Regions from separate parts of the Priestia sp. FSL P4-0332 genome, predicted to be linked through region 1. Evidence: riboswitches for the same ligand, from Rfam matches in the RefSeq annotation. Region 1 holds a riboswitch; each other region holds the start of a gene.
The links. Region 1 has a riboswitch for thiamine pyrophosphate ahead of tenA (thiaminase II). Riboswitches for the same ligand answer to the same signal wherever they lie in the genome.
Positions count from the first base shown of each region.

Region 2: it holds a riboswitch for thiamine pyrophosphate, as region 1 does, so the genes downstream of both, MKY06_RS02795 (thiamine phosphate synthase) here and tenA (thiaminase II) in region 1, are expected to answer to the same signal.
Region 3: it holds a riboswitch for thiamine pyrophosphate, as region 1 does, so the genes downstream of both, MKY06_RS04560 (acetylornithine deacetylase) here and tenA (thiaminase II) in region 1, are expected to answer to the same signal.

Region 1 covers NZ_JBBOUA010000001.1:2,171,183-2,181,188, reverse strand. Annotated here, with positions in the region: gene MKY06_RS11000 (sodium-dependent transporter) at 1-848, opposite strand, end outside; gene MKY06_RS10995 (hypothetical protein) at 1,024-1,206, opposite strand; gene MKY06_RS10990 (TspO/MBR family protein) at 1,510-2,256, opposite strand; TPP riboswitch at 2,483-2,581, shown strand; gene tenA (thiaminase II) at 2,677-3,366, shown strand; gene MKY06_RS10980 (aldehyde dehydrogenase) at 3,395-4,795, opposite strand; gene MKY06_RS10975 (ArsR/SmtB family transcription factor) at 4,809-5,111, opposite strand; gene MKY06_RS10970 (SDR family NAD(P)-dependent oxidoreductase) at 5,124-5,903, opposite strand; gene MKY06_RS10965 (helix-turn-helix domain-containing protein) at 6,212-7,444, shown strand; gene MKY06_RS10960 (FAD-dependent oxidoreductase) at 7,518-9,005, opposite strand; gene MKY06_RS10955 (superoxide dismutase family protein) at 9,121-9,711, opposite strand; gene MKY06_RS10950 (YusW family protein) at 9,900-10,006, opposite strand, start outside.
Region 2 covers NZ_JBBOUA010000001.1:520,943-530,948, reverse strand. Annotated here, with positions in the region: gene thiD (bifunctional hydroxymethylpyrimidine kinase/phosphomethylpyrimidine kinase) at 1-182, opposite strand, end outside; gene MKY06_RS02815 (thiazole biosynthesis adenylyltransferase ThiF) at 205-1,224, opposite strand; gene MKY06_RS02810 (thiazole synthase) at 1,221-1,988, opposite strand; gene thiS (sulfur carrier protein ThiS) at 1,994-2,197, opposite strand; gene thiO (glycine oxidase ThiO) at 2,194-3,321, opposite strand; gene MKY06_RS02795 (thiamine phosphate synthase) at 3,305-3,928, opposite strand; TPP riboswitch at 4,050-4,151, opposite strand; gene MKY06_RS02790 (hypothetical protein) at 4,314-4,529, opposite strand; gene crcB (fluoride efflux transporter CrcB) at 4,577-4,966, opposite strand; gene MKY06_RS02780 (fluoride efflux transporter FluC) at 4,967-5,365, opposite strand; gene MKY06_RS02775 (amino acid ABC transporter substrate-binding protein) at 5,707-6,528, shown strand; gene MKY06_RS02770 (amino acid ABC transporter permease) at 6,512-7,216, shown strand; gene MKY06_RS02765 (amino acid ABC transporter ATP-binding protein) at 7,247-7,981, shown strand; gene MKY06_RS02760 (nucleoside hydrolase) at 8,016-8,960, opposite strand; gene MKY06_RS02755 (NADPH:quinone oxidoreductase family protein) at 9,144-10,006, shown strand, end outside.
Region 3 covers NZ_JBBOUA010000001.1:871,833-881,838, forward strand. Annotated here, with positions in the region: gene nei (endonuclease VIII) at 1-463, shown strand, start outside; gene MKY06_RS04535 (FAS1-like dehydratase domain-containing protein) at 568-945, shown strand; partial or broken gene murQ (N-acetylmuramic acid 6-phosphate etherase) at 1,224-1,625, shown strand; gene MKY06_RS04545 (MurR/RpiR family transcriptional regulator) at 1,638-2,492, shown strand; gene MKY06_RS04550 (PTS transporter subunit EIIC) at 2,582-3,943, shown strand; gene MKY06_RS04555 (MupG family TIM beta-alpha barrel fold protein) at 3,940-4,950, shown strand; TPP riboswitch at 5,170-5,272, shown strand; gene MKY06_RS04560 (acetylornithine deacetylase) at 5,387-6,664, shown strand; gene tenA (thiaminase II) at 6,670-7,341, shown strand; gene MKY06_RS04570 (ABC transporter ATP-binding protein) at 7,334-8,098, shown strand; gene MKY06_RS04575 (ABC transporter permease) at 8,095-8,838, shown strand; gene MKY06_RS04580 (ABC transporter substrate-binding protein) at 8,835-9,845, shown strand; gene MKY06_RS04585 (ferredoxin) at 9,933-10,006, shown strand, end outside.

The sequences.
Region 1 (10,006 bases):
AAAAGTCCAGGTCCTTCAGTTGGCTTTAATCCAAATGAAAAAACGGCTGGAAAAATAGCCAAGCCCGCCAGCAGCGAAACAAACAAGTTCAAAATAGCAATAGTGCCAGCTGAACGCGTCAAGCTTACTTTTTTCCCTAAATAAGAGCTATATGTCACCATGCAGGATAATCCCACGCAAAGCGAGAAAAACGACTGACCGAGCGCATAGAGAACAGATGACCCTGTAATGGCTGAAAAATCTGGTTTCAAAAAGAACTTTACTCCGTCCATTGCTCCGTCTAATGTTAAAGAACGCACCACGATAATGATAAAACAAATAAATAACAGCGGCATCATGTATTTATTAGCACGCTCTATTCCTTTTTGTACGCCTTTTGAAATAACAAACACTGTAATTAATAAAAACAGCGCCTGCGCACCTAATACTACATAAGGCTGGCTAATGACGGCATTGAACAACGGGCCGTACTCTTTTCCGCTTAGCATACCGGTTACGCTCATAATCGTATATAAAATCACCCAGCCGCCAACGACGCTGTAAAAGGAAAGCAAAACGACACAGCTTAGTACTCCCAGCCTGCCAATCCATACCCAAGCGGATTTTGGAGCAATTGCCTTATAAGCACTAATCGCTTCTTTTCCCGTATGTCTTCCAATGATAAATTCTGCCAACAGAAGCGGCAATCCAATAAAAATCGTAAATAAAATAAACAACGCAAAAAACGCTCCACCGCCACTGGTTCCCGTTACGTATGGAAACTTCCATATCGCTCCTAGACCAATTGCTGCCCCAGCAGATGCTAAAATAAAACCGAGGCGTGAAGACCACTGATTTCCTTTACTCATATAATGTTACTCTCTCCTCTTCTAAACTCAAAACTCACCTGATTAGTACTGTACCATAAATGCAGAAGAAAATCATTCCCGTTTTACTTTTTTCTATAAAACGATATCTATATAGAATAGAAAAATGAAGAAGCAGCTGCTTCTTCATTTTAAGGTTGGTGTTTCTATTCAAAATTTATTCTCTGTACGATGATTCATCTCCCCGGTAGGCTTCTTGATTTGAAATTTCTTCAATATGCATATGCCCTTCTCTCTCTAAACGAAGGACCGTACGCTCTGCATCTTCATAACTCTCGCACGTCACTTGTTTATATTCCATATCATCTTTATCTGTGTAAGCGACTAAATATGTTTCCATTTTAACTCCTCCTAATACAACCTGTATGTAACGTATGTTGCCTTTTTCGTTTATTTCTAAACATATAGGCTCCAAACATAAAGCCTAGCATACTATAATAGCGGAACTTCAATTTAAAAAAGTTGAATTTTTCATTATGCACCGATGCAACATGGAGGTTACACTTATGACATTTATTTTATCATTCGTACCAATTGTTGTTCCTTTTGGTATTTTAATTAGCTTAATTGCTTTTACAGCTGCTTTTTTACAATCAAAAGAGCATCATAAAAAGCTCTAGCTTACAAAAGCTAGAGCTTCTTTTTAAAAACGTCTATAGCGTTTAATCAATCCCACAATAATGGCAATTGCTAATAAAACAACTGAAATGATGACAGTAATGACAATTGGCTGATTTCCACTTTGCTTCACTGCAATGGCAATATAAGCCCAAATAAAAACAAGCGGATAAACAGCGTCTCGGTTTTTTAATGTAAACATAATGCCCAGCGCAGCTCCTACCAGCAGCATAATAATCGTCCATGCTAACTCGCTCAGGCCAAGCAAATGCTGTATTCCATTTGCTTGAAATACGACAAACACATTGACAATAGTCGCAACAGAAATCCATCCAAGATAAAGCGAAATCGGCAGACGCATAAACCATGTCGTCATCCGAGAATGCTGAATAATGGAATATACAATCATTAATGTGCCTAGAATAAAGAGCATAACTAAAAGAGATAACTTATAGTAATCGTTTTGGAAAATAAAGATCCACGCACTATTTAACAAACAGTTTAGAAAAAACCAAATGCCGATACGTGCATATATTTCCTTTTGATCTTCTCTTGCAAAAAATTGGCGTATAACCCAAATGGTTAATAATAAATAAATAACGCCCCAGATAGCAAAGGCATAACCCGCTGGTGTAAACAACGTAGGAACTTGCGCAGAAGCTTCTCCCGTTGTTTTGCCTCCTATTGGAATGGCATTTGCTAAATAATTCACAAGCAGTGTAATAGCCAAGCCTACTGTATTTAATACAGCATACAAACGAAATTTCGCCATTTTGTTCTCTCCTTTCTTCTATTTATATGGGAGTGTTTCGGAGACGAAAACGGCTCTTCCCTTCATTAATACCTCTTCTTCCCTAAAAATATGCATTTTTAAACAAAAATGATTAAAAATAGCTTTAAGAAATTTCCTCTTTAAGAAAGAAAAGCGGTTAGCACACAATTTCCCATAACGCTTTCTATTTTTCAGAATATATGGTAAGTTAAACATAGATTAATAGGAAGTCCACTAGGGGTGCCCACCGGCTGAGACAAGTTTTCTTGATCCCTTTGAACCTGATCTGGCTCATACCAGCGTAGGAAAGTGGCAATGTTCAGTTTTTTACTGTCCTTTGCCACTCCGTTTATAAACGGAGTGTTTTTTATTTCCTTTATGTGCTTGTTTGTGACTTCCTCATATTAAAGGAGGATTTTGATGTCATTTTCATCTCAATTAAGACAAGAAGCAAACTATATTTACGAAGCCATTTTTAACCATCCTTTTATTAAAGGAATTGCTGAAGGAAACGTGCCAAAAGAAGCGCTTATTCACTACGTTTCTCAAGATTACGAATACTTAACAGCATTTGTTCGCATTTACGGCGCTGCTTTAACGAAATGCCGCACGCGTACCGAAATGGAAGCCTTTAATGCCGGCATTTCTACGGTATTACATAGTGAAGTACACCCTCACAATAATTTTTGTGAAGTAGCAGGCGTACGTTATGAAGACCTTCACACTGAGACGCTTTCACCGACAGCCAGCCACTACATTAACCATATGACAAGCGTTGCGCATACAGGCAGCTTAGCAGAAATCATTGCAGTGCTTCTTCCATGTCCATGGACGTACGTTGAAATTGGGCAGCGCATTACAGAACAAGTAAATCCATCTCCTTCTCATCCTTTTTATGAATGGATTCAGTTTTATAATAATGAAGAAATGAATGGCACAACACAATGGTTTTGTAACAAGCTCGATGAACTCGCCGAACAAGCGACTGAAGAAGAACGTAACCGTATGAAAGATCACTTCATCAAAAGCTGTGAACTCGAGTATTTATTTTGGGAAATGGCATATACCCAAGAAAAATGGCCGCTTTCTCAGCTTTCACTTTCAAAATAACGAAAAAGCCTCCTATCAGGAGGCTCTTTTATTTCAGTAATTTTTTGATCATTTTCAAGCTTTGTTTTTCCGAAGGATAGCGGAATGACAAATCAAACTTGGTTGTTTGAGACAGCATGCTTTTAAAATGAGTAAATGTCTGAAAGCTGTCTTTTCCATGATATTGACCCGTGCCGCTTTCTCCCACTCCGCCAAACGGTAAATATGGCGTAGCGATATGCATAAGCGTATCGTTTATACAGCCTCCTCCAAATGAAAGACGCTCCGTTATGGCGTTTTGCACATCTTCACTTTCTGTAAATAAGTAAAGAGCTAACGGCTTAGCTTTTTCTTGAACTTTATGAATGACTTCGTCTAGTGTTTCATATTCAATCATAGGAAGAATAGGCCCAAAGATTTCTTCTTGCATGACATCTGAGGTCCAGCTTACTTCACTTAACACCGTAGGTTCTATTGTTAGCGTGTTTTTATTGTACCCGCCTCCAACTATAGCATTTCCGTCTTTTAAAAACTCAACTAGCCGAGTAAAATGGCGCTCACTGACAATACGGCCATAGCGGTCGCTTTCAAGCGGATTACTACCGTAAAATTGAGAAATCGCTTCGCGAAGTTTCTCTACAAGCTGCGCTTTTACCTTTTTATGCACGAGCAAATAATCAGGAGCAACGCACGTTTGGCCTGCATTCATCCCTTTACCAAACATAATTCGCTTCGCTGCAAGATCTAGGTTTGCGTCTTCATGTACAATGCACGGACTTTTTCCGCCTAGCTCAAGCGTGACGGGAATAAGCTGCTTCCCTGCTTCTTGCATAATAATTTTCCCTACATTTACACTTCCCGTAAAGAAAATATAATCAACGGGCTGTTTTAAAAGCAGACTTGTAGTGTCTACAGCCCCTTCAACCACCGTCACAAATGCTGGGTCAAAAGCTTCAGCTAGTAATTCTTGTATAACGCGAGATACGCTAGGCGTTAATTCAGAAGGTTTTATAATCGCCGTGTTTCCAGCGGCAATCGCTCCTACTAAAGGAGACAGTGCTAATTGAAACGGATAGTTCCACGGAGCAATAATTAACGCGACTCCATACGGTTCAGGAACAATTTTCCCTTTAGAGCCCACATGTGTTAAAGCGGTTTTTACTTTTTTAGGCTTCATCCATTTTGCTAAATGTTTAAGCGTAAATCGAATTTCCTCTAGTAAAATCCCAATTTCCGACGTGTAGGCCTCTACTTCAGATTTATTTAAATCTTGTTTTAAAGCATCCATAATTCTCTGCTCGTTTTGTTTGACTGCGTCTCTTAGCTTATTCAGCGCTTGAATACGGCTGTTGATACTCTTTGTCTTTTGCGCATAGAAATACTGCTTTTGTGTAGAGACAATATGTTCAATGACCGTTTCATCTGTGATATAAAATCGCTCGTGGTTCATCTCTTTCATCTCCCTATAAACATTCGGCTTCAACTGTAGCAAGCAAGCTTTTTAATAGCTCAACTGCCTCACTTAAAGCTAGTGAATAATATCTCTGCGTCCCTTTTTGCTCAATTTGCACAAGCTTTTGATCGCGTAAAATTTTTAAATGATGAGAAATTGCCGGTCGTGATAGAGTAGACTCGTTTGCAATCTCATTAACGGTTAAAGGCTCTTTTTCGGCGAGCAGCAAAATAATATCTTGTCTTGCTGAATCACTTAGAGCCTGAAAAACAGGAATGCTGGCACGAAATAACTCGACTGCTTTTTCACTCATATATATTCTCCTTTATTTAATTTCTTGTGTTCTTCGGACAACGGATGTAAGCCACTTTCTTGGCACGAAGCGCGGGATGAACGTAGCAAGATGAAACTGTACTCCTGGTACGATAACCGTCTGCCCTTTCATAAATTTTTTATAGCCAACTTTCGTTACTGTTTCTACATCCATTGCACCGCTTTGAAAAAGCTTGGAGTTGCTTAGCTGGGCTCGGTCGCTAAAACCAGTTTTAGTTGGACCCGGGCATAGAGCACTTACCGTTACATTGGTACCTTTTAATTCATTTTCAAGGGCCTCTGTGAAAGATAACACGTACGCTTTCGTTGCGTAATATACCGTCATAAGCGGACCTGGCATAAATGCAGCAACAGATGCAATGTTTAAAATTTTTCCGCGATTTCTTTTGACCATATCCGGTAAAAATAATTTTGTTAAATGAGTTAATGCTCGAATATTTAAATCAATCATGTTTAACTCTTCATCTAAAGCTGTTTCAATAAATTTGCCGTATAGTCCAAAACCAGCATTGTTCACTAAATAATCAACGTGCATTTTTTTATTTTTAAGTTCTTCATATAATGACTGTATCTCTTCTTCTCTTGATAAATCCTTAACAACCGTTATCACTTCAATATTATAAGTAGATTTTAAATTCTCTCCAATCGCTGTTAGTTTATCAGCGCTTCTGGCAACTAAAATTACAGGATGCCCATCCTTTGCGAATTGATAAGCTAACTCTTTACCTATTCCTCCCGACGCACCGGTGATGAGCGCATAATGCTGTGACATAGTGTTCACTCCTTATGTTTATATGTTTAAGAACTTAAACATTTAAACTTATCTTATAGGATTCATTTTTTCCCGTCAACTGTTTTCTATACTCTCCTTTTCTTTTATATTTTCCATTTTTGCCATTTGCGCATTTCTGTACATTTTTTTACAAAATATGCGTTTTCTTTACATAGAAGGCTAATGTCGTCTAGTTTTGACAACCTTTGTCACCTAGCAGGAAAACAAGTGAAGATATGGTGAATACAACATACAACAAATAATCCATTACATAGTTGGATGAAAATAGATAAGGGAGGAAATGAAAAATGATGGAGACATATACAATTAAAAAAGTAAGTGATCAATTAGAGGTAGAAAAGAAAACGCTAAAACAATGGGAAAAATTATTGGGCAGCTATTTAACAATTGAACGAGTAGATGGGGCTCGTGTCTATACAGAGGAACAAATTGAATTATTTAATGATATTAAACAGCTGTTTGATGAACAATGTACGTTAGATGAAGTCAAAGAATATGTTCAGCTGCTGATAAAGGAACAAGAAGAACAGGAGCATTTAGTGATGGAATCAGAGGCAGCGGTTTCAAAAGAAGAGGAACCAGCAAAGTTGAAAACTTCTAAAAAAGAAAACGTCATTGATTTTCAAGAACATTCCAACAAACAAATAAAGCAAGAAAAGAAAAAAGCTGCTGAAAAGCAGGAAAGCATTTCAGAAAATAAGCAAGAGAAGACCCCTCCTATACCTGAAGCACGATTAGCTACTGAAGAAGAAAAGCAGGCTATTTCTGCTTCTATTGAAGAGCCAAAACCAAACGACCTTGTTGTGAATGAAAAAGAACTGCTTCAAGGGGAATTAGTAGAAGCTGTTCGCCGCTATGAAGATGTGTTTGAGGTACTTGATACATTTAAAGCTGATTTGTTAAAAGAAATGCGAGAAGGTATGCGAAATGAAGTTCGCGAAGAAATTGTCGGAGAAGTAAAAAGAGAGCTTGAAAAAAGTGCTACCCAAACTGTAGAAATGGTGGAGTCGGTCGGGGCATACATTTCTGAGTCTTCAGAACGCAGCGCAAGAGATGTAGAAAATATGTCTAAAAAAATTATCCGTTCTAACGAAAAATCGTTTGATGAAGTCACTTCTTTGATTGAAGATTATTCAACAATCGCTGAAGAGAAAACCGAGGATATGCGCCTGTTCATGAAAGATGTCATGGAGAATGCGGATGAATCCTCTAAAGAAATGCAGTATTTATTAGACCGATTCTCAAGCAACTCCACCGTTGCGATGAATCAAGTAAAATTTATGGTTGAAAAATTAAATAATTCTTCAACTAATACGACAGAAGAGCTTCGTGATTTAATTGATTCAATGAATGAGGAACGAGTCTATTATTTAAAAGAAATGGAGAAAGAACGTAAGCTTCATCGTCAAAGCGTAGCTGAACGCGAAGAGATGTTTAGTGATTTCGTCCAAACCTTTAGACAAACCGCCGCTGCTGATATGAAGCGAAAACGGAAGTGGTGGAAGCTGTTTCTCTCCTGAAAACACCGGCCCTATGGTAATGGGGCCGGTGTTTTTAATGGTATGAACAATAGTAGTTTGTATGTAAGAAATGTTAAGGTAACGTATGGCGGTGAGACGTTATACTTTGAAACACATGATAGCCGCTTACCGATACGCCTATAGTTCCCGCTCCTGGAAACACTGTATCTCCGCATAACCACAGTCCTTGTAAGCCAGATCGATGCGAAATGCTGTTGAACAAGGCATGATCTAACGTTTGCGGAAAGCCTCCCACTCCGCCGTTTGGGCGAGAAGTGAACCTTTCCCATGCTTTAGGAGCTCCCGAAATTTGATGCTCTGCTTTTTCAATGCTAGGAATAATGGTTTTAATGCCTGCTACCATTTTTTTCTCAAGAACTTGTTTTTGAAGGTCATAGGCTTCTTTGTTACTCCACTTGCTAAGATCAATGTGAGTAGACGCTGTAATTGTACGCTTGCCTTCAGGCGCTCGAAAACGATCATCAGGATGAGAGACTGAGATAAATAAATGATTTCCTTCTGTCATTTCCCCTTGTTCGGATTGAAGTACTTGCTGAAACAACTCTACCTTTTGCGGCAGATCTCTTTCATCAATGGCAAAATACATCGAAAACGTTCCCCACTGCGGAAGCTCGCTTTTTTCTTTTGCCCGCTTATGAATATGTTGGTAATCTTCATCATGCAGCAAAGACTTTAAGCTTTGAACCGGGGCGTTGCATACAACGTCTGATGCACGGTAACGGTTACCTCTATGATCATGCACGATCCACCCGTCATTATCACGCTCTATCTTTACTACTTTCCTTCCTAGAGTCGTTTTTCCTCCGTTGGCTTTAATCGATTTTTGCAGCGCTTCTGCGACTTTGTATAAGCCGCCATTCACATAAAAAGCTCCTTCGTGATAAATATCCAACGCTAAACATCCAATAAGCATTGAACAGTTCTCACTCGTTGTCTGCATGCTGTCTATTAATTGACCATCAACAAAATGAAGAAAGTCCGCTTCGTCTAACAAGCTGTGTTTTTTTAGTAAATAACTAAACGATTGATGAAAATAAGGCAACAGCTTCACAGAACCAAAATTCAACGAACTTACCAGCCTGCTCCACTCACCGACTGTCAGAGGAGGAAGAACCGGCAGAGACTGCATAAGCTTGCGAATTTCTTTTGCAATTCTAAAAACATTTTCATAAAAGCTCCTAATATTTTTTGCTTTATGAGGAAATTGTTTTTGAAGATAGGAAATATGCTGATACCGGTCTTGATAATAAATCAGTGTACGATGAGGAAGATGAACTTTCATGATTTTCTCAAGAGAAACCTTTTCAATTTCTAGGCCAAGGTACATGCCGATTCGCTCATGTATCCCTCCGTGCTCAAATCCCATTCCAAGCGTCGCTCCAACAGGAAACGTATACAAATGGCGCTGAAATTTCCCTGCACAGCCTCCCCATTCTCGAGAAGCTTCTAAAACCGTCACTTCATAGTCAAGTTTAGCTAAAAGCGCTCCCGCTGTTAACCCACCTACTCCTCCGCCTATTACGACAACTTGCTTATGCATGTTTTCACCTTCTTTGCTCTTTCTTCTATTGTGCAAAAAAAAGAAGCTCACCGCAATTTAGAAGACGCTCGTTACTGAAATAAAAAAGCCGTGAATGATTTCACAGCTTTTTGGCTTATTTTGTAATCACTCCACAAACAATCCGATCTCCTGAGTTTCCTGAAGGATCCGTTGTGTAATCGTCGACTTTATCATGTATCACTAATGCCGATCCATCCATATCCAAAAGAGAATTCGGCTTTCCTTCTTGCAGCGTGACAAGAGAAGCAAAAATTTCTGTATCTACTTTGCCATTTGGAGCAACTTCTAGATTGGGCAAATCACCTGCATGCGGGCCTTTTGTATTTTTAAAACCGTGTTCACGTTTAAAAGGATTAAAATGGGCACCCGCTGTTTTAAAATCCGGCACCTCACATTTTCCTATTTCATGAATATGAAATCCATGTCTTCCCGGTGAAAGACCTTGAGCAGTTAATTTAATTTGCACGCCGTTCTTTGCTTCTGACAGGGTAGCCTCTCCTACTTTTTTGCCCGATGTATTCGTTAAATCCACTTTAACAGGTTCTACCGATACTTCGCTTGTTTCTTTCGCTTCCTCTGTTTTCAAGTGGTTTTCATGAGCATTATTTTGCTCTTTTACCATGCTGCATGCTCCTAACAATAACAGAACAAAGACTACACATCCGTTCATTATTAACTTTTGCATCCGTAATTCCTCCTTTTTCTTATTTATCACCATCCTTTCACTATTTTCCTTTTTTTAGACATCAAAAATAAGATTGAGACATACGTTCACCTTACCAATGAAAAAATCCGAACGAGTTGGATTCTTAATGAAGAACCTCAATTCATCGTTCGGATTTTCCTTCAACTAAAATATTTTGCTTTAACGTCTTACTTTTGTTTAAAGTTGTATTCTTTTTCCGTTCCGTTTGAAAAACGAACTTCTAATTCAAACGACTGAAAATCTTTTTTTAGGCCAAACGCATCGATTACTTCCT
Region 2 (10,006 bases), 1.7 Mb from region 1:
TCAACTGCTTCTACTGCTAAAGGATAAACTCCTTGAACGCCAACTGTATTTTGTGCAGTCACAGCTGTAATAACAGACATGCCAAAAACGTCACGCTCTTGAAATGTTTTTAAATCTGCTTGAATGCCTGCTCCTCCACCGCTGTCTGATCCAGCAATGGTTAATGCTTTTGGTACTGTCATGCCTGAAACCTCCATCTCTTTCTTACCCAATATACCGATGATAAAGTGACTTTGCCTCTACTATATCGTTTGTTCCATGGACAAAGACGCGTCCATCTTGAAACATCACTAAACGGTAATCATCTACATAAAAAGAAAGCAGATACGGATTTTGTTCAATTTTATATCCTTTTTCTTTTAATCGTTCACCTAAAGACTGCAGCGGCTGCTTGGCTGATTTGCCCGGACGGATTTGTACCGTGTTTCTTCCGCATAGCACAGCTGTTTTCGTTTGATTTTCATATTGTAAAAAGGGATACGTTTGTTCACTGCCGCATGAGCGGCAAGCAGATTTGCGAAACACGTTCACATTGATGCTCGTATACTCATTTTTCCATACGTCAAACGAAACAAGTTCCCTCCTGAGCGCATTCCAGTCTCCGACTAATATTTTTAACACTTCTGTTACTTGATGAGCGACTACCATTTGTACAGCAGGACTAATAATCCCCACTGTATCACATGTTAACCCTCCAAGCGGTACAGATTCAAGCAAACAGGATAAACACGGTGTTTCACTTGGTATGATAGTATAACTAATTCCATAACTTCCTACACATGCTCCGTAAATCCAAGGAATATCATATTTTTGTGATAAATCATTCATTACAAGGCGTGTGTCAAAATTATCGGTTGCATCAATCATAACATCTACCCCCTCAACAAGCTGTTCTAAAACTTGAGGGGTACCGTCTGCTACGTGCGCTTCTACTTTTACATCATGATTAATATCGTGAAGCCGTTTTTTAGCGGCAATTGCTTTTGGAATTCTTTTATCAGCATCTTTTTCACTATACAATTGCTGCCGCTGAAGGTTGCTCCACTCTACATAGTCCCGGTCAATGAGCGTTATTTTCTTTACCCCCGCTCGCGCAAGGGCCTCGGCGTTCCCTGTTCCAAGAGCGCCTGCTCCTACAATCAGAACATGCTTTTCTTGAATTTGCTGCTGCCCGCCTTTTCCAATAGGTTGAAACAATTCTTGGCGGGAATAACGATTAATCAACCGATACTCATCCCTTCTGTTGGACTGCTTGCCGTTGCATATTGTTTCTTTTCAATACGTCCTGCTTCAAATGCTGCTCGTCCTGCTTCAATCGCTAGCTTCATAGCACGAGCCATTTTCACAGGATCTTTTGCTCCTGAAACAGCTGTATTTAATAACACACCATCTGCTCCTAGCTCCATAGCTTGAGCTGCGTCTGAAGCCGTTCCAATACCTGCATCTACAATTACTGGAACAGTTGATTGTTCAATGATAAAACGCATGTTCAACGGATTAATAATACCTTGACCTGAACCGATAGGCGAAGCTCCTGGCATAATGGCATGTACGCCTAACTCCTCTAAACGACGCGCAAGTAAAACATCATCTGATGTGTAAGGTAAAACGGTAAAGCCCTCTTTTAACAGTTCTTCACTGGCTTTTAATGTTTCAACTGGATCAGGAAGCAGCGTTTTATCACATCCAATTACTTCTACTTTCACCATGTCACAAAGTCCAGAAGCCTTTGCTAATTTAGCAATACGTACGGCCTCTTCTGCATTTTTTGCTCCAGCAGTGTTAGGCAAAAGAGTGAAACGCTTCACATCAAGCGCTTCTAATAAATTAGGCTGATTTTGATCAAAAATATCCATTCGTCTCACAGCAAATGTTAAAATTTCTGTTTCTGACTCTTCTACCGCTTGACGCTGAGTCGTAAAGTCCGGAAATTTCCCTGTTCCTAATAGTAAACGTGAATTAAATGTATATTGTCCAATTTTTAACATACTCTTCATCCTCCTCCGACAAATGAAACAACTTCTAATATATCGCCATCTTTTAAGCATGCATCGCTATGTTCTTCTTTTTGCAAAATGTTCTTGTTTAGCTCAACAATTACCACTCGTTCATGCAGGTTCTGAGCCTGCAACAAGTGCTCGACCGTTTCAATTTCATCTCCAAAAGTAACGGTCTTACCATTAATGATTAGATTCAATGAACTTCCTCCATTACTCTTGTTAGCTGAAATGATGTAAAAAATGAATGATTCGGCTTTTTCCCTAACAAAGCATCAGCCATAATTTTTCCAGTTGCAGCACTTAATAAAATACCGTTTCGGTAGTGGCCAAACGCCATGTGTAGATTCGCTATTTCAGGATGCTCTCCTAAATAAGGCCAGCCATCATTTGTTTGCGGACGAAGACCAGCCCATGCTTTTTCAAATGTGGCTTCTTTAATAGCCGGCAGAAGCGCAGAAGCTTTATTCAGCAAAAATTGAATACCTTGTGCAGAAACCGTCTTGGTAAAATCATGCTGTAGCTTAGTTGCCCCGATTACGATTCTTCCACCAGTCTTAGGCACTAAGTAAAAACCTTCATCTAAAAAAATCGTTTTAGAAAGCAGCGGCTTATGACTTTGAAGAGCAATACACTCCCCTTTTACGGGAAACACCTGACCTACATGTTCAGAAGAAATAAAGCGTTTAGCCCATGAGCCTGCTGCAATAACTACTTTTTCTCCATAAAAAGAGCCTTTGGACGTCTGTACACCTTTTACTGTTTTATTTTCCATAATAAGAGAATGAACGTCACAGTATTCGAATACATCTGCTCCGTGATACAAGGCTCCATGAGCAAGAGCTTGCGTTAACTTAGCCGGAGCTAGCTGGCCGTCTCCCGGTATTGTAATGGCTCCGTATATGTCTGGAGAGAGCCCGGGTTCTAACAAACGCGCTTCTTTTACATCGATCCATCTTACATGTTCATCCCACCGGTGGTGCTGAGCGGCTTTTTTCTTTAATACGTGTGCATCTTCTTCTGTTACAGCGACTTTTAATAAGCCTTTTTGAATGAGCTCTACATCGATGGCCGTTTTTTCTTTTAGTTCCTTCACCAGTTCAGGAAACATGCTTCTGCTCTTAATAGCAAGGTCTAAAAGAGGACCTTCTTCATCAATTTCAGCTTGAGCACCTAAAATACCAGCGGCTGCACTTGAAGCTTCACAACCAATTTGATTGCGTTCAAGAATAGCTACTGACACTCCTTGTTTTGACAAATGATAAGCGATAGAAGAGCTGATTATACCTCCTCCGATTAACAGTACATCATAATGCTGCTTCATTTTCTCCACCTCCAGATGTCCATATATGAGAATATTGTTTAATCGCTTTGAGGGGATCTTGCGCAAGCATGACACCAGACATCACAGCTATACCGTGTGCTCCTGTTTGAAGCACCTCTTTGGCATTTACAGGTGTAATTCCTCCAATGGCAATAACCGGTATCTGCACAGCGTCTACTACTTCTTTTAGTGCTGCTATCCCTCGACTTTTTAATCCTTTTTTTGAATGTGTTGAATAAATATGTCCGTATAGAATGTAGTGAGCACCATCTTTTTCAGCTTCTAAAGCCTCTTCCACAGAGTGAACTGATTTTCCGACAATAAGAGAAGGAAATGCGTCTATAACAACCGAAACGTCTAAACTATGATAGGCAAGCTGTACGCCTTTTGCTTTTAAAGCATGCGCTACATCAACTCGGTCATTCAAAATAATTTTAGAGCGACAAAATGGCAGGCTTTCTAGTAAACATTGAATCTGCTTTGCCGTTTTCTCTTTTTCTCTAATATGAACGGCGCCCGCAAAAGGCGCGATAGCCGTTAAAATTTTTTGAAGCTCTTCGATTGGCTGCTTATCTGTTGTAATGACATGAAATTTAGGAATATCCACATGATCGAAACCTTTCTATTCAGAATAAAGAGAAATTTCAATCACCTCATCTTGTGTAGAGGGTTTTATTACATACAAAAAACCACTCTACAACGTAGAGTGGTTAGCATGCATCGTTATGTAAACATGATCACCACTTCCCTACGCTGGTCCAAACCAGATCAGGTTCAAAGGGTCCGAAATACATTCGTCTCAGCTTCAAAAAGCTCCCCTAGTGATTGCTATTTATTGATTTTGTTTTCGCACTTAAAATTATAACACAACTAGATGTAAATACAATATCTCTTTATGCTCTTACGGCTCTCTTCCTTTTATAGATGTATCTTTTAAGCTTCTTTAGTAAGTAAGAGGCCCGGCGCACCGCATCATTCTGCTTTTTATATGGTTAGTAATCGGTATAGTCGTCAAATTCTTCTTTGTCTTTTTCCTTTTTCCGATCCCATATAAACAGCAGGAGTAACATAATAAAAGTTAGAATATAAAAACCGTAAAAAATAAATGCCGCGACAACATTTATAAATAAAAATAAAAAACCGATGATCTGACCTGCAACAGCTACAATCAACAAAATGTATTTCCAAACTTCTGCTTTTCTATCCATTCTCTACTTCTCCGTCTTTTTGTTTTTCCCTACTAGAAACGTTCTCTTTACTTAAATAAAAACGTTCCTGCCAGTAAACCGACTGTAAATAAACCAACTGTTCCAAATGCTGAAATCCCCACATACGCCAACACTTTTCGATAAGATTTTTCTCGAATTAACTGTACGGTTTCCACACTGAACGTTGAAAAAGTGGTAAAGGCACCAAAAAAACCAATGCCAATCATTAAAAATATTGAATCATCATAAGCATGACTCGGAACCTTTCCATAATAACTACCGTAAAAAAGACCAAGGCCAAACGCACCGAGCAAGTTTACAAACAGCATTGATACTGGAAAAGGAGGGTTTGAAACTATTTTTGTAACTTTTAAACCCAAAAGATAACGGCATATCCCTCCAGCTGCCCCGCCAAGTGCCAAGCTCACTATGCTCATTTACTTCACCTCATGTACTTTCACTAAATTTCCCCCTGCCGCTTCACCGCATAGATAGCCTGCTAAAGCAAGAAGGATTCCACCTACTAAAGAGGCAATTACATAAATGGCTCCCCAAAATAAATGGTGCTGAGTGAGAGAAATGACATCTCCTGCAAACGTTGAATACGTTGTAAAACCGCCGCACACGCCAACTCCTAGTCCAAGCTTTATCCATTCTTTTGGCTTTTTCCACACAAAAAATCCTGTTAATAGGCCTAGTATGAAGCTTCCTAATAGGTTTTCAATTACCGTTCCTATTGGATAGCCCGTGTATAATAAGGAAAGATTCAGCAAATAACGTGCATATGTACCAGCGATAGCACCAAAGGCAATTGAGATTAAGTTTATGGCTTTCATCATATCGCTCCGTTTCATAAATTCTTCTTTAAGTGTACCATAAGGAATTTATTTCTACCTTAACATTTAACTATATGTTTATTGCACCAAAAGTCATGAAAAAATGAAAGAGAAAATCGTCGCATGAAACTTCCTTTTTACTCCTCAAATCTCCCTTAAAAATCCACTTAATCCAAATTTTAAAATCTTTCTGTATCCTTATAACAAACCGTGTATAGAAGGTATATTTCCCTTATTTTAAGTCACATTAATCGTATAAGTTTTTTTTGTTGACTTTTGCTGTGTTCTTGTTTAGTATCACAGAGTATCATTTCCTATCAGAATACTAGGGGGTTTAGAAAATGAAGAAATTTGCTGCACTTTTGTCGCTACTATTAGCTTTCACAGTTGTGCTTGCCGCATGCGGTTCTAGCTCAAAAAATGAAGCAAACAATGGAGACAATAAATCTTCACAAGGGGATTTATATAATAAAGTGAAAAAAGATGGTGTATTAACAATTGGAACTGAAGGTACATACCCTCCGTTCACTTTTCATGATGACAAACAAAAGCTAACTGGGTTTGATGTAGAATTGGCTCAAGAAGTAGCTAAACGTCTTGGCGTAAAAGCTGAGTTCAAAGAAACACAGTGGGATGGCATGTTTGCCGGATTAGATGCTAAACGCTTTGACATGATTGCTAATGAAGTGGGTATTCGTGAAGATCGTCAAAAGAAATACGATTTCTCTGACCCATACATCCAGTCAGGCGCTGTATTAATTGTTCGTAAAGACGAAAAAGATATCAAATCATTTAAAGATTTAAAAGGAAAAAAATCAGCGCAGTCATTAACAAGTAACTATAAAGACATGGCTCAATCTTATGGTGCAAACATTACGAGTGCTGAAGGTTTTGCTCAAGCAGTAGAACTAATGAGCGCAAACCGTGTTGATGCTACAATCAACGATAAATTATCGTTCCTTGACTATAAGAAAAAGCACCCTAACGCACCTATCAAAATCGCGGATGAAAAATCCGATGGTGCTGCAAGCGGCTTTATGTTTAGAAAAGACAGCGGTAAGTTAGTGGATGAAGTAAACAAAGCATTGAAAGATATGAAAAAAGACGGAACATACGCAAAAATTTCTAAGAAATGGTTTGGCGAAGATGTTTCTCCTAAATAATATTTTTCCTGATGGAGAGCGATTGAATCAATTGATTTCAATCGCTCAATCATCTCTCCTACCAATGCTAAAGGGAGCTATTCAATATTCTATTCCACTAACATTAATCACGTTTGTACTCGGTATCATTTTAGCTGTCTTAACAGCCTTGGCTCGTTTATCATCTATAAAAGTTTTAAATATAATTGCGCGCATCTATGTATCGATTATTCGAGGTACACCGCTGCTTGTGCAATTATTTATTATTTTCTACGGCTTACCCAATTTAGATATAACAATTGATCCATTTATCTCTGCTATTATTGGATTTTCATTAAGTGTAGGTGCGTATGCATCTGAAATTATCCGAGCAGCGATTCAATCTATTCCTAAAGGACAGTGGGAAGCTGGTTACTCACTTGGTATGACCTATTCCCAAGCGTTAAGACGGATTATTTTACCGCAAGCAGCACGTGTATCGATTCCGCCATTATCTAACTCTTTTATTAGCCTTATTAAAGATACGTCACTTGCATCGCTCATTCTTGTTTCTGAGATGTTCCGTAAAGCTCAAGAAATTGCTTCGACTAACTATGAATTTTTACTTCTTTATAGTGAGGCAGCGCTCTTGTACTGGATTATGTGCACAATCTTATCCATTATCCAAGGACGCATTGAAATAAGACTAGATCGTTACGTATCTAAATAACCGTTTCGAGTAGCTAAAGGAGTTTTTCATATGATTAATATCAAAAATTTGCATAAATCATTCGGTGATTTGCAAGTATTAAAAGGAATTGATTTAAAAGTTGAACAGGGCAAGGTAATTGTATTGATTGGTCCTTCTGGATCGGGTAAAACTACTTTTTTACGTTGCTTAAATCTTTTAGAAATCCCAACAGACGGCACGATTGAACTTGATAAAAAAAGCATGAATTTCACCAAACCTGTTCGTAAAAAAGACATTACTTCATTTCGAAGCCTAACAGGTATGGTCTTTCAAAACTATAACTTGTTTCCTCATAAAAGTGCGCTTGAAAATGTTATGGAAGGTCCTGTAATTGTAAAAGGCGTTTCTACTCAAGAAGCAGAAAAAAGAGGGAAAGAATTATTAACACGAGTTGGCTTAGGAGACAAGCTTGACTTTTATCCTTTCCAACTATCAGGCGGACAACAACAGCGTGTTGGCATCGCCAGAGCAATGGCGATGGACCCAAAAGTTATGCTGTTTGATGAGCCTACTTCAGCTCTTGATCCTGAGCTTGTAGGAGACGTTCTTCAAGCGATGAAAGACTTAGCAAAAGAAGGAATGACGATGGTGGTGGTAACTCACGAAATGCGCTTTGCCCGTGAAGTAGCGGATGAAGTTATTTTTATGGATCAAGGTGTCATTATGGAAAGAGGTACACCGGATCAAATATTTTCAAATCCTCAACAAGAGCGGACACGTCAATTCTTGAATATGATTCATTAAAAAGGTTGCACACTTTCATGTGCAACCTTTTTCTTTATTTGGCTACTGCTTTTTTCATTAAATCTGTAATGTACGTAAAGAACGCTTCAGCTGTGACATCATATACGACATCTACAGGTCGTCCCTCTTGGGAAATTTCTGTTCTTCCTTGGCTCGGTGTTTCTGTATGCACAATACTCGAAACGGTTTTTACCTTCACAAGTGTTGAATTCCCTGTAAATGCTGTTGTGAGTACATCCCACAAATAATATGTTGAATTGGTTTCAACATGCACAAGCGGCGGACAGGCCGCGTAGCACTGCCCTACAAAGTCTACTCCTTCATACCTGCGAAGTGAAGCCCACATTTGACGAATAGCCGGTGTTAATGGAACTTGATTCGTGCTTTCTAAAGCAACCATCTCAATTTTAATTCTGCTTTCCCATACTTTTGCTACTGCTTCTGGATCCCAAAAAGCATTCCATTCCGCCGTTCCATCATGTTCAGGCTCCTGTACATTTCCTACTTCTTGAAATGTACCGCCCATCCACACTAACTTGTCAATTTTCTCTTCTATTTCCGGCGCTTTTTCAAGTGCTCTTGCCAAATCAGTTAATGGTCCTGTAAATAATAAAGTCGTTTTTCCGGCTGTATGTTGTAATGTTTCAATTAAATGATCGTGAGCAGGCAGCTGACTTATTTTTGTTTGCACTTCCCCTTTTTCATTTAAAATCGGCAGTGCATCTACATAAAATGTATGCATGCGCCATTCCTTTGGAAATGGGTTCATACCGCGTGAAGTAGATTTGGCTACCTCAATATCATAACTTCCAAAACGATCAATAATTTTTTGGCTTGCGCTGATACCTGGCTCTAGGTATCCGTCAGCGGGAATAACAGATACCCCTGTTACCTTTACATCATCCATTTGCAGCAGTAAAAAAAGGGATACTAAATCATCAATACCTGCATCATGGTTAAAATATATGTTTGTACTCATTTCTCTTCTCCTCTTTCCTATGTATTGCTAACTAATGTTTAGCTATACCACTATTTTATAATGAAATGACTCGTTTCGTAATCAAAGTATTATGAACTTCTTTTACTATTTTCTATAATGGGTATAGAAATAAGGTAATCTATGTATAGACATATACATCTCAGTATAGAAAGGAGAAATAAAATGGAGCAATCATTTTCAGCATTAGTGGTAGATAAAAAAAGGGAAGACCAAGTGGAGGCGTCCGTCCAAGAACTGACGCTAAACGATTTGCCAGAAGGCGATGTACTTATTCGCGTTCATTATTCAGGGGTGAATTATAAAGATAGCTTAGCCAGCATCGCAAACGGCAATATTGTGACAAGCTATCCGTTTGTCCCAGGAATCGACCTAGCAGGAGTTGTTGTGTCTTCTGACAGCCCTGATTTTAAAGAAGGTGATCGTGTCATTGCAACAAGCTATGACATTGGCGTATCACACTTTGGAGGCTATAGTGAGTATGCGCGCATACGCAGCGAATGGATTGTCCCTCTTCCTGAAAATTTAACGTTAAAAGAAGCAATGATTATCGGCACAGCTGGCTTTACAGCTGCTTTATCTGTGCATCGCTTAGAGGAAAACCATACTAGTCCATCTAATGGCTCTGTGCTTGTAACAGGCGCTACGGGAGGTGTAGGAAGCTTTGCGGTTGCCATTCTTTCAAAATTAGGCTACACAGTGGAAGCAAGTACGGGAAAAAGCTCGGAAGCAGCTTATTTGAAAGAGCTTGGCGCTTCCTCTATTGTAGCGCGTGAAGACGTTTATAACGGCAAATTAAAAGCATTAGGCAAGCAAAAATGGGCCGCTGCCGTGGATCCTGTGGGCGGAGAGCCTCTAGCTTCTGTTCTCAGTCAAATTCAGTACGGAGGCTCTGTAGCTGTCAGCGGGCTAACAGCTGGAGGCAAAGTGCCAACAACCGTCTTTCCCTTCATTTTAAGAGGGATTAATTTATTAGGTATCGATTCTGTTTACTGTCCAATGCCTACTCGAAAAGAAATTTGGAATAG
Region 3 (10,006 bases), 1.3 Mb from region 1:
TCATCCTTTTGTATCAAGAGTAGGTCCGGATACTTTAAGTGAAGAAGTAACGGCAGATGAGCTTTTAGATCGCTTTTACTCTAAGCCATTTTACCGCAGAAAATGGGCGTCGCTGCTGCTAGACCAAAGCTTTATAGCGGGGATTGGAAATTATTTGCGCAGTGAAATCCTATTTGTAGCGGGAATTAATCCTGCTGCTCGTCCAGTAGACTGCACGGAAGAACAGCTTAAAAAGGCAGCTGAAGCAACCATTTCTCTTGTAAAACAGTCCTATGAAACAGGTGGCATTACAAATGATGTAAAGCTTGCTGAAACGTTAAAAAAGAAAGGCCAAAAGCGCTCTCAATACCGCCACTGGGTTTTTAACCGTGAAGGAGAAGCTTGCCGAATTGACGGCACGCCTATCTTAAAAGTGCAAGCTGCTTCTAGAAGGCTTTATTACTGTCCTACTTGTCAAAAATAGCAGGATATATTTATTCTGCTATTTTTTTGATGTGTAAATGAATGACTGTTCATTTTTGTGATATAGTTAAAAAGTAAAGTCATAATCTTAAGGGGAGGGATAAGATGGAATGTAAAGCAGGAGATACATTTACGTGGCAAAGAACGTTTCAAGAGGAAGAAATCATGCAGTTTGCGGAGATGACTGGAGACCGGGGCAAACATCATATAGAACGTGACGAAAAAGGGCGGCTAATGGTGCATGGACTTATGACTGCTAGTATTGGGACAAAAATAGGAGGAGACTTAAACTACATTGCAAGAGAAATGGTGAGTGAATTTCTTCGTCCAGTTTTTGCGGGAGATACAGTTACCTGTGAATGCATATTAACTGAAGTAGAAAAAGCAGATGGTTTTCAAAAAGTGAAAATCAAATCAGTGTATCGAAATCAACAAGGTAAAGAAGTACTGATAGGAACAAGTAATGGAATTATTAGAGATTAAAATGAAAACGCTAACAAGAAATAAGTTATGAATGTTGTTAGAAAAGTCACGGGTTCGTGACTTTTTTATGTTGTTTTTTAAAACGAAATTTTAAAAAGAAAGAAAATTATCGAAATTATATTTTAAAGAGATTATAATAACCATAACTTTACTACAAGATTAAAAAGGAGCTAAAAAGATGAATGAACAGCTTACATTGTTAACCACAGAGTCTCAAAACGAGTAGGCAATGAAGGTAGATGCGGCTAGTAAAAAAGAAATTTTAAACGTAATGAATAAATGGTAATTCTCTTATTGGAAAAGAAGCGGACCATAGTATTGAGGTAGTAGTAGGTCCGGAAGTGCTAACAGGTTCCACAAGGTTAAAAGCAGCAAGCGCTCATAAAATGATTCTCAACATGATTTCTACAGCGGCTATGATTAAAGTAGGAAAAGCGTATGAAAACTTAATGATAGATGTTCATGTGAGTAATAAAAAGCTTAAAGAACGAGCGATAGGTATTATTTGTAAAATTACAGGTGTTTCTTATGAACAAGCAAATCAAACGCTTGAAGAAGCAAATAATGAGGTGAAAACAGCAGTGGTTATGATCAAAACAAATGAAAATTACGACACCGCGAAGATGTTACTGAATGATGCGGGCGGTTATGTGAGAAAAGCGATTGAACATTACGTATAAAGGAGAGAAACGATGTCAACAGGTGGATTAACAATGATTAAAAACACGGTGGCAAAGCTTCCTGATTCGGAGAGGAAAATTGCTGAATATATTTTAAATAATCCGCATACTGTGGTAAACAGTACGGCTGGGGAATTAGGTAGACTAGCGAATGCTAGCAGTGCTGCTGTTATTCGTTTGTGTAAATCTATCGGGGTTAGCGGGTTTCAAGAATTAAAGGTAAGAGTAGCCGGAGATTTAGCTAGAGATACGGAGCAAGGATACCGCGATATTGAAACAAATGAAACGATTCAATCTATTGTCAAAAAAACGGCAAGCAACAGCATTCAAAGTCTAAGTGATACGGCCGAGCTTGTGAATTATAAAGAAGCAGAGCGGGCTGTTTTGGCACTGATTGAAGCCAAAAATATTCATTTTTTTGGAATCGGTGCTTCACATATTATTGCTATAGATGCGCAGCAAAAATTTCTTCGAATTAATAAAAATGCTACGGCTTTTGCAGATAGCCATCTAGCAGCTACACTCATCGCAAATGCAAGTAAAGACGATGTAGTTGTGGGTATTTCTTTTTCAGGGGAGACTCCTGAAGTAAGCAACGTCTTATCTTTAGCTAAAAATCGCGGAGTAAAGACGATTAGCTTAACCAAGTATGGACAGTCTACCGTTTCGTCTTTAGCTGATATTTGTTTGTATACGTCTTGTTCTCAAGAAGCGCCGTTTCGAAGCGCGGCTACATCGTCTCGTTTAGCCCAGCTTTATGTGATTGATGTGTTATTTTTAAGTATTGCAGCGCAGCAGTATGACCAGACGATTGAGTATATTGATAAAACAAGAGATGCCATTCAGTTTTTGAAAACTAAGAAATAAAAAAAGAAAGCGATTACAAAAAGGGGATTTTGTGGTCTGTTTCCTCAGTACCGTATCCATCTAAGAGGAAAATACAAAGGGGGATTAACATGTCTTTAGATAATCATCAATTAGCAAAGGTTATTTTGGAGATGCTTGGGGGAGCATCGAATATTGAAGCGTATACGCATTGTATGACTCGGCTGCGGGTGACTGTAAAAGATGATTCAATTGTAAAAAAAGCAGATATACGAAAGCTTGAAGGCGTGCTCGGATTAGTTGAAGAAGAAACGCTGCAAATCATTATTGGTCCTGGAAAAGTAAACAAAGTAACAGAGGAATTTGGAAAGTTAATTGATGAATCCGGCGGTATTAATTTAGAAAATCGTGCGGCTCAGCGGAAATCGGAGCTGAAAGAAAAAAATGCAACTCCGTTTAAGCTCTTGCTTCGCCGAATTGCGAGTATTTTTATTCCGTTAATACCTGCTCTTGTAGCATCCGGACTTATCACCGGAGTGACAAAAGCAGCTGTTCAAGCGAAGTGGCTTCCGGCAGATTCACAGATTGCTATTCTTTTAACCGTTATCGGGAGCGGTTTATTTGCCTATCTTGGTATTTTAGTAGGTATTAATGCCGCAAAAGAATTTGGTGGTTCGCCGGCTCTAGGAGGCTTAGCAGGCATTTTAGTCATTAATCCTGCCGTAGCTGATATTAAACTTTTTGGTGAAGCTCTTTTGCCGGGGCGTGGCGGCTTAATAGGCGTGTTGCTTGCAGCAATCTTTATGGCCGTGGTAGAAAAACGAGTACGTAAATTTGTCCCTCAGTCACTGGATATTATTATTACACCAACCGTTACGGTGTTAATTACAGGCATTATTACGTATGTAGTATTCATGCCAATCGGAGGCTTAATTTCAGATGGAATCACAAAAGGTCTTTTAGGAGTTCTAGAGGTTGGAGGAGTTGTAGCAGGCTTTGTTTTAGGAGCAACGTTTTTGCCGCTCGTTATTACAGGACTGCATCAAGGTCTTACTCCTGTTCATTTAGAGCTTATTAATTCAATTGGAGATGATCCGCTTCTTCCTATACTAGCAATGGGCGGAGCCGGTCAGGTAGGTGCAGCTTTTGCTATTTATATCAAAACAAAGAAAAAACGTTTAAAGCGAGCAATTGGAGGGGCACTTCCTTCAGGTCTGCTGGGAATCGGAGAGCCGCTTATTTTTGGAGTCACACTTCCTTTAGGGCGCCCATTTTTAACCGCTTGTCTTGGAGCCGGAATCGGAGGAGCGTTTCAGGCGCACTTCCATATTGCAACTGTAGCAGTGGGGGTATCCGGTTTGCCGCTTACGTTTTTAGTTCATGCGCATCAAATTCTTCTTTATTTACTTGGATTAGTTATTGCTTATGCAGCAGGGTTTATTTGTACCTATTTCTTTGGATTTAACGATGAAATGGCGAGGGAGTTTGAATGATCGGTATTTCGTTTTATTTAAATGATAGTGATGCCAAAAAAAGATTAATAGAAGCGAGTGAATGCGGAGTTACACGCGCATTCACTTCGCTTCACATTCCAGAAGAAAAAGGAGATTTGGCTGAACGGGCAAAAGAATTGCTTCATGTGGCTAGAGATTGTGGAATAAGCGTGTATGCAGACGTATCCAAGCATACGCCGGTTCATTTAGGTATTGAAAGCCTTATGACGCTATCTTCACTTGGCGTATCGGGTATTAGACTAGACGATGGCTTTAGTGTAAAAGAAACTCTTTCGCTTGCGAATGAATTTTATATTGCTGTTAATGCAAGTACGTTATCCAAACAAGAAATAGAATCGCTGTTATCTGCAGGCCTTCATCATCATCAGCTGCTTGCATGGCATAATTTTTATCCGCGGCCTGAAACAGGACTTGAAGAAACGTTTTTTCAACAGCAGACAGATTTATTTAATGAACTTCGTATCCCAGTCTGCGCTTATATTCCTGGAGAAGGCGAAAAAAGAGGCCCTGTTTATCAAGGTCTTCCTACTAGAGAAAAAGACCGTAATAGATGTCCTTTTACCTCTGCAGTAGATTTATACGGATGCGGAGTAACGGAGGTTTATATTGGAGATCCATACGCCGGTTCAAGTTTATTAAAGCGTTTAGTTCGATATCAAGAAAACCGCATTATTCCGCTGCGCATTCGTTCACTTCATATAGAGGGAACGTACAGCGTGCGTCCGGATGTATCAAGAGACGTTCTGCGGTTGGTTGATACTCGATCTGTAAAACCAGTGCCGCCATTTCGTACAGTAGAACGCAGAATCGGAGCAATTACAATGGACAATGATGGCTACGGACGCTACAGAGGAGAGGTTCAAATAGCTAAAACGAATTTGCCTGCAAATACTAATGTTAACGTGATTGGGTATGTGATAGAGGAAGATCATGAGCTACTTTCATTAGTGAGACCGGGGCGAAAACTTGAGCTTGTCACTGTCTAAATGGAAAAATCGTGTATTTTTAAAAAAGCCGATAGCTAACTAGTAAGCTTATAAAAGTAAAGAGCACACACTGCTTAAAAAAGGTGTGTGCTTTTTATTTTACTAAAAAGGAAACTATTTTCATTGCTGAATCATGAACCTTTCTATTGAATAAACCGCTTTACTATGATAAAACTATTAAAGGTAAACATATGATAATAGTTTAATTTCATAGAGATACAACACCACTAGGGGTGCTTTCGAAGCTGAGAGAGACGAGAAGTCTTAACCCTTATAACCTGAACTAGGTAATACTAGCGTAGGAAAGAGGTATTGTAATGGATGTTTTGTATGGGATTTCCTTACGAACTCGTTATAATAATTTTGTGTATATAAACAAAAACACTTCTTTCCTGCGAAAGAAGTGTTTTTTTATGCATAAAGGAAGGTGTCATACATGGAAGAAACAATTGATTTGCTTGTCAAACAGGTAGAGGAGCGCAAAGGGGAGCTAATCCAGTTATTAACAACGCTTGTTTCATATAAAACGCCGGCGCCTCCTGCACGAAATTCTCATGAAGCGCAGCTATACGTAGCGGATTTCCTTAAAAACTGCGGTTTTTCCATCGATATGTGGGACTTATATTCCAACGATCCCATCGTAGTAGGTACGTTAAAAGGACAAAAATCAGCTGACTATCAAAGCTTGATTATTAACGGGCATATGGATGTTGCTGAGGTACAAGAAAATGAAAAGTGGGGGACAAATCCGTTTGAAGCTGTGGTAAAAGACAATATGATAATCGGACGCGGAGTTGCTGATATGAAAGGCGGCTTGGCAGGAGCATTATTTGCAGTGCAGCTTTTAACGGAAGCAGGAATTGAACTGCCGGGAGACTTGATTTTTGAATCCGTTGTAGGAGAAGAAGTGGGAGAAGCAGGTACGCTGCAATGCTGTCAGAAAGGATATACAGCTGACTTTGCGCTTGTAGCCGATACGAGTGATTTACATATTCAAGGTCAAGGCGGAGTAATCACAGGATGGATTACGATAAAAAGCAGCAAAACCTATCATGACGGTACACGCCGAAGCATGATTCATGCTGGAGGAGGGCTGTTAGCTGCGAGCGCTATCGAAAAGATGGCAAAAGTGATCGGAGGGCTACAAGAATTGGAGCGCCACTGGGCTGTTACAAAGAGCTATCCAGGATTTTTGCCAGGAACAAACACGATTAACCCAGCAGTAATCGAAGGCGGAAGGCATGCTGCGTTTATTGCAGATGAATGCAGGCTGTGGATCACCGTTCACTATTATCCTAATGAATCATACGACCAAGTATCAAAAGAAGTGGAAGAATACATTTTAGCTATTGCAAAAGCAGATCCATGGTTAAAAGATAATCTGCCAACCTTTGAATGGGGAGGCACATCAATGATTGAAGACAGAGGAGAAATCTTTCCGTCATTAGAAATTGATGAAGGTCATGCAGGAGTGCAGCTGCTTGCACATACTCACGAACAAATTGAAGGGGAAAAGCCTCCAATTGATGTGTCAACTAGCGTAACAGATGGCGGTTGGCTAGCTGATGCGGGTATTCCAGCAGCTATTTACGGTCCTGGGAATTTAGCAAATGCACATGCTGTGAACGAACAATTAGATATCAATCAGCTTATTCAATATACAAAAGTGATGGTGCAGTTCATTTATACGTGGCTGCATACGCATAAGGAGTGATCATCATGAAATTTAGTGAACGATTATATGAAAAGCTGCAGCCGATTTGGCGCCAAAATCATAATCATCCCTTTGTACAGGGAATGGGAGACGGAACGCTTGAAAAGGAGAAGTTTCGCTTTTATATGATTCAAGATTATCTTTACCTAATTGATTATGCTAAATTATTTGCGATTGGAGCCATGAAAGCTACCAATGTTCAAACGATGGGGAAATTTGCTGCACTTTTAGATTCTACATTAAACGAAGAAATGAGCCTGCACCGTGAGTATGCCAAGAAATTTGAAATCAGCGAAAAAGAATTAGAAAAAGCGCAGCCATCTCCTACAACGCTTGCATACACACACTATATGCTGCACGTTGGTCAAAGCGGAACATTGGCTGAATTAGTGGCGGCTCTTTTGCCTTGTATGTGGAGCTACTGGGAAATAGGAAAAGAACTCAGTGAAAAGCCTGGAGCTAACAATGAGTTTTATCGTGAGTGGATTGAAATGTACAGCTCAGAAGAATTTGGAGAACTAGCGACGTGGTGTATCAACTTATTTGACTCACTTACTGAAGACAAATCAGAAGCGGAGTTAGAAAAGCTCGAAGAAATTTTCTTAAACACAACGCGTTTTGAGTATATGTTCTGGGATATGGCTTATAACGAAGCGATGTGGCCAATTTATGAATAAGTCTGTGTTATCTTTTCAAAACGTAAGTTTTACGTACAAAAACGGTGATCAAGCGATTTTAAAATCATTAAATTTAGACGTGAAAGAAGGCGAGTTTGTAAGTATCGTTGGAGCAAGCGGATCTGGAAAAAGTACGTTGTTTCGTCTCATTACAGGTCTTGAACAGCAGAGTGAAGGCGATATCATGATTAACGGACAGTCTTACGAAAAACGTCTTGGAAAAGTAGGCTACATGCCGCAGCAAGATTTGCTTCTTCCGTGGCGCACGATTCTAGACAATGCAGCACTGCCTCTTGAGCTTCACAATGTGTCAAAGGCAAGTGCTCATAGGCAAGTATCTCAGCTGCTCGAAGAGTTTGGGTTAAAAGGGTATGAAAACCGTTTTCCAAGTGATTTATCCGGAGGGATGAAGCAGCGTGTTTCTTTTCTGCGAACGGTATTAAGCGGTTCTAACGTGCTGCTTTTGGATGAGCCTTTCAGTGCGCTTGATGCCATTACGCGTCTATCGATGCAGGAATGGCTGCTTGAACAATGGCAAAAGCGTAAACACACCATCTTATTTATCACTCATGACGTAAACGAAGCGCTTTTTTTATCAGATCGTATTTTTATCTTTTCAGACAAGCCGGTAAGTCATCTTGAAGAGATTCAAGTGCCGCTTAGCAGACCTCGAACGCAAAAAGATTTGAATCAACAGCGTGTGCTTGACGTGAAAGATTATTTAATTGAACAGCTTAGATCGAAGGTGAACACATGAAAAAGTACGGAGCTTCAGTGATATTAGTAGTCATTTTACTGGCTGCTTGGGAAATTGGAGCACGCATTGTAAACTATCCGTTTATTTTACCAACGCCCACCGGTATTTTAACAAAGCTTTGGGATTTGCGAATGGATTTATTGTTTAAGCATTTACCAGCTACGTTATCTATTGTCGTAATTGGGCTGCTTATATCCGTTGTGCTAGGGGTTCTGCTGGCCGTGTGGATGAATTGGAGTCCGCTTATTGAGCGTGCTTTCTATCCGCTTATTATTGCGTCACAAATGATCCCGACCATTGCCATTGCTCCTGTATTTGTTCTCTGGTTTGGCTACTCCATTTGGAGCAAAGTGATTGTGACCGTATTAATTACTTTTTTTCCTATTACGGTTAGCACATTCGACGGGCTTCGTTCCACAAACAAAGAGTTAAAAGAACTCATGTTAACGATGGGAGCAACAAAAAAAGATATTTTCTTTAAGTTGAACATTCCTTCTGCACTGCCTCATTTTTATTCAGGGCTCAAAGTAGCGGTTACCTTTAGTATAATAGGTGCTGCCATTGGGGAATGGTTAGGTGCACAAGCAGGCTTAGGATATTTCAGTCGTCGCATGATGACACAGTTTGATGCAGCTGGTGTATTTGCACCAATTGTGATTTTATCCGCGCTTGGTATTTTATTCTTTATTATTGTAGTAGGTTTCGAAAAACGTTCATTAAAGTGGAGGAAAACAGAATGAAAAAATGGTTTGCGATTGGGTTAAGCCTGATGCTTGTTTTGATGCTCGCTGCTTGCGGCCAAGACAAGGAAAATAAAGCTGGTGACAGTAAAAAATTAAAAGACGTTACAATTATGCTTGATTGGTACCCAAATGCAGTGCACAGCTTCATTTACGCTGCACAAGAAAAAGGATATTTTAAAAAAGAAGGGCTGAATGTAAAAGTACAGTTTCCTGCTAATCCAACAGACTCGCTTAATTTAGCAGCTGCGGGGAAAGTTACGCTCGGCCTTTACTATCAGCCTGATGTAGCAATGGCACGAGCAAATGAAGATGTGCCGGTAAAGTCGGTAGGAGCGATTGTAAGGTCTCCGTTAAACCGAGTTGTGGCGCTGAAGGATAGCGGTATTACGCGTCCTAAAGATTTAGAAGGAAAAGTAGTAGGCTACAGCGGAACACCATTAAGCGAGTCTGTTCTAAAGAAAATGGTAAAAAGCGATGGAGGAGATCCTAATAAAGTAAAACTAGTAGACGTAGGATTTGAGTTGAATTCATCGCTGATTAGTAAAAAAGTAGATGCCGTAATAGGTGCGTATATTAACCACGAAGTACCATTGCTTCATAAAAAAGGATACAAAACGGTTGACATTGATCCTTCAGATTACGGTGTACCATCTTATTATGAGCTAGTGGCAGTTACTGGGGATCAAACGTGGGCAAAAGATTCTGATACGATTAAAGCGTTTTGGCGTGCTGCGACAAAAGGGTATGAGTACACAGAGAAGCATCCAAAAGAATCACTTCAAATTTTGTTAGATAACCAAGATAAGTCAAACTTTCCTCTTGAAAAAGACGTGGAAACAAAAAGTTTGAATATTTTACTTCCGAAAATGAAGTCTGAACACGGATTTGGCAGTCAAACGAAAGAATCATGGCAGTCAAATGTGGACTGGTTAAAAGAGTCGGGATTAATTAAGAAAAAGCCAAATGTAGATGAAATGTTTGAGAATATCGGAGAATCCAAGTAAATAATTTAAGACAAATTTAAAAAAACCTTCTTATACTGAACGTAACTTTCTGAACGAGAAAGTGAAAAGGTAAAGGAGGTTTTTTTTATGGCTTTTACGATAGTAGATAAGGAAACATGTATTGCTTGCGGAGCATGTGGAGGAAGCGCACCAGATCTTTA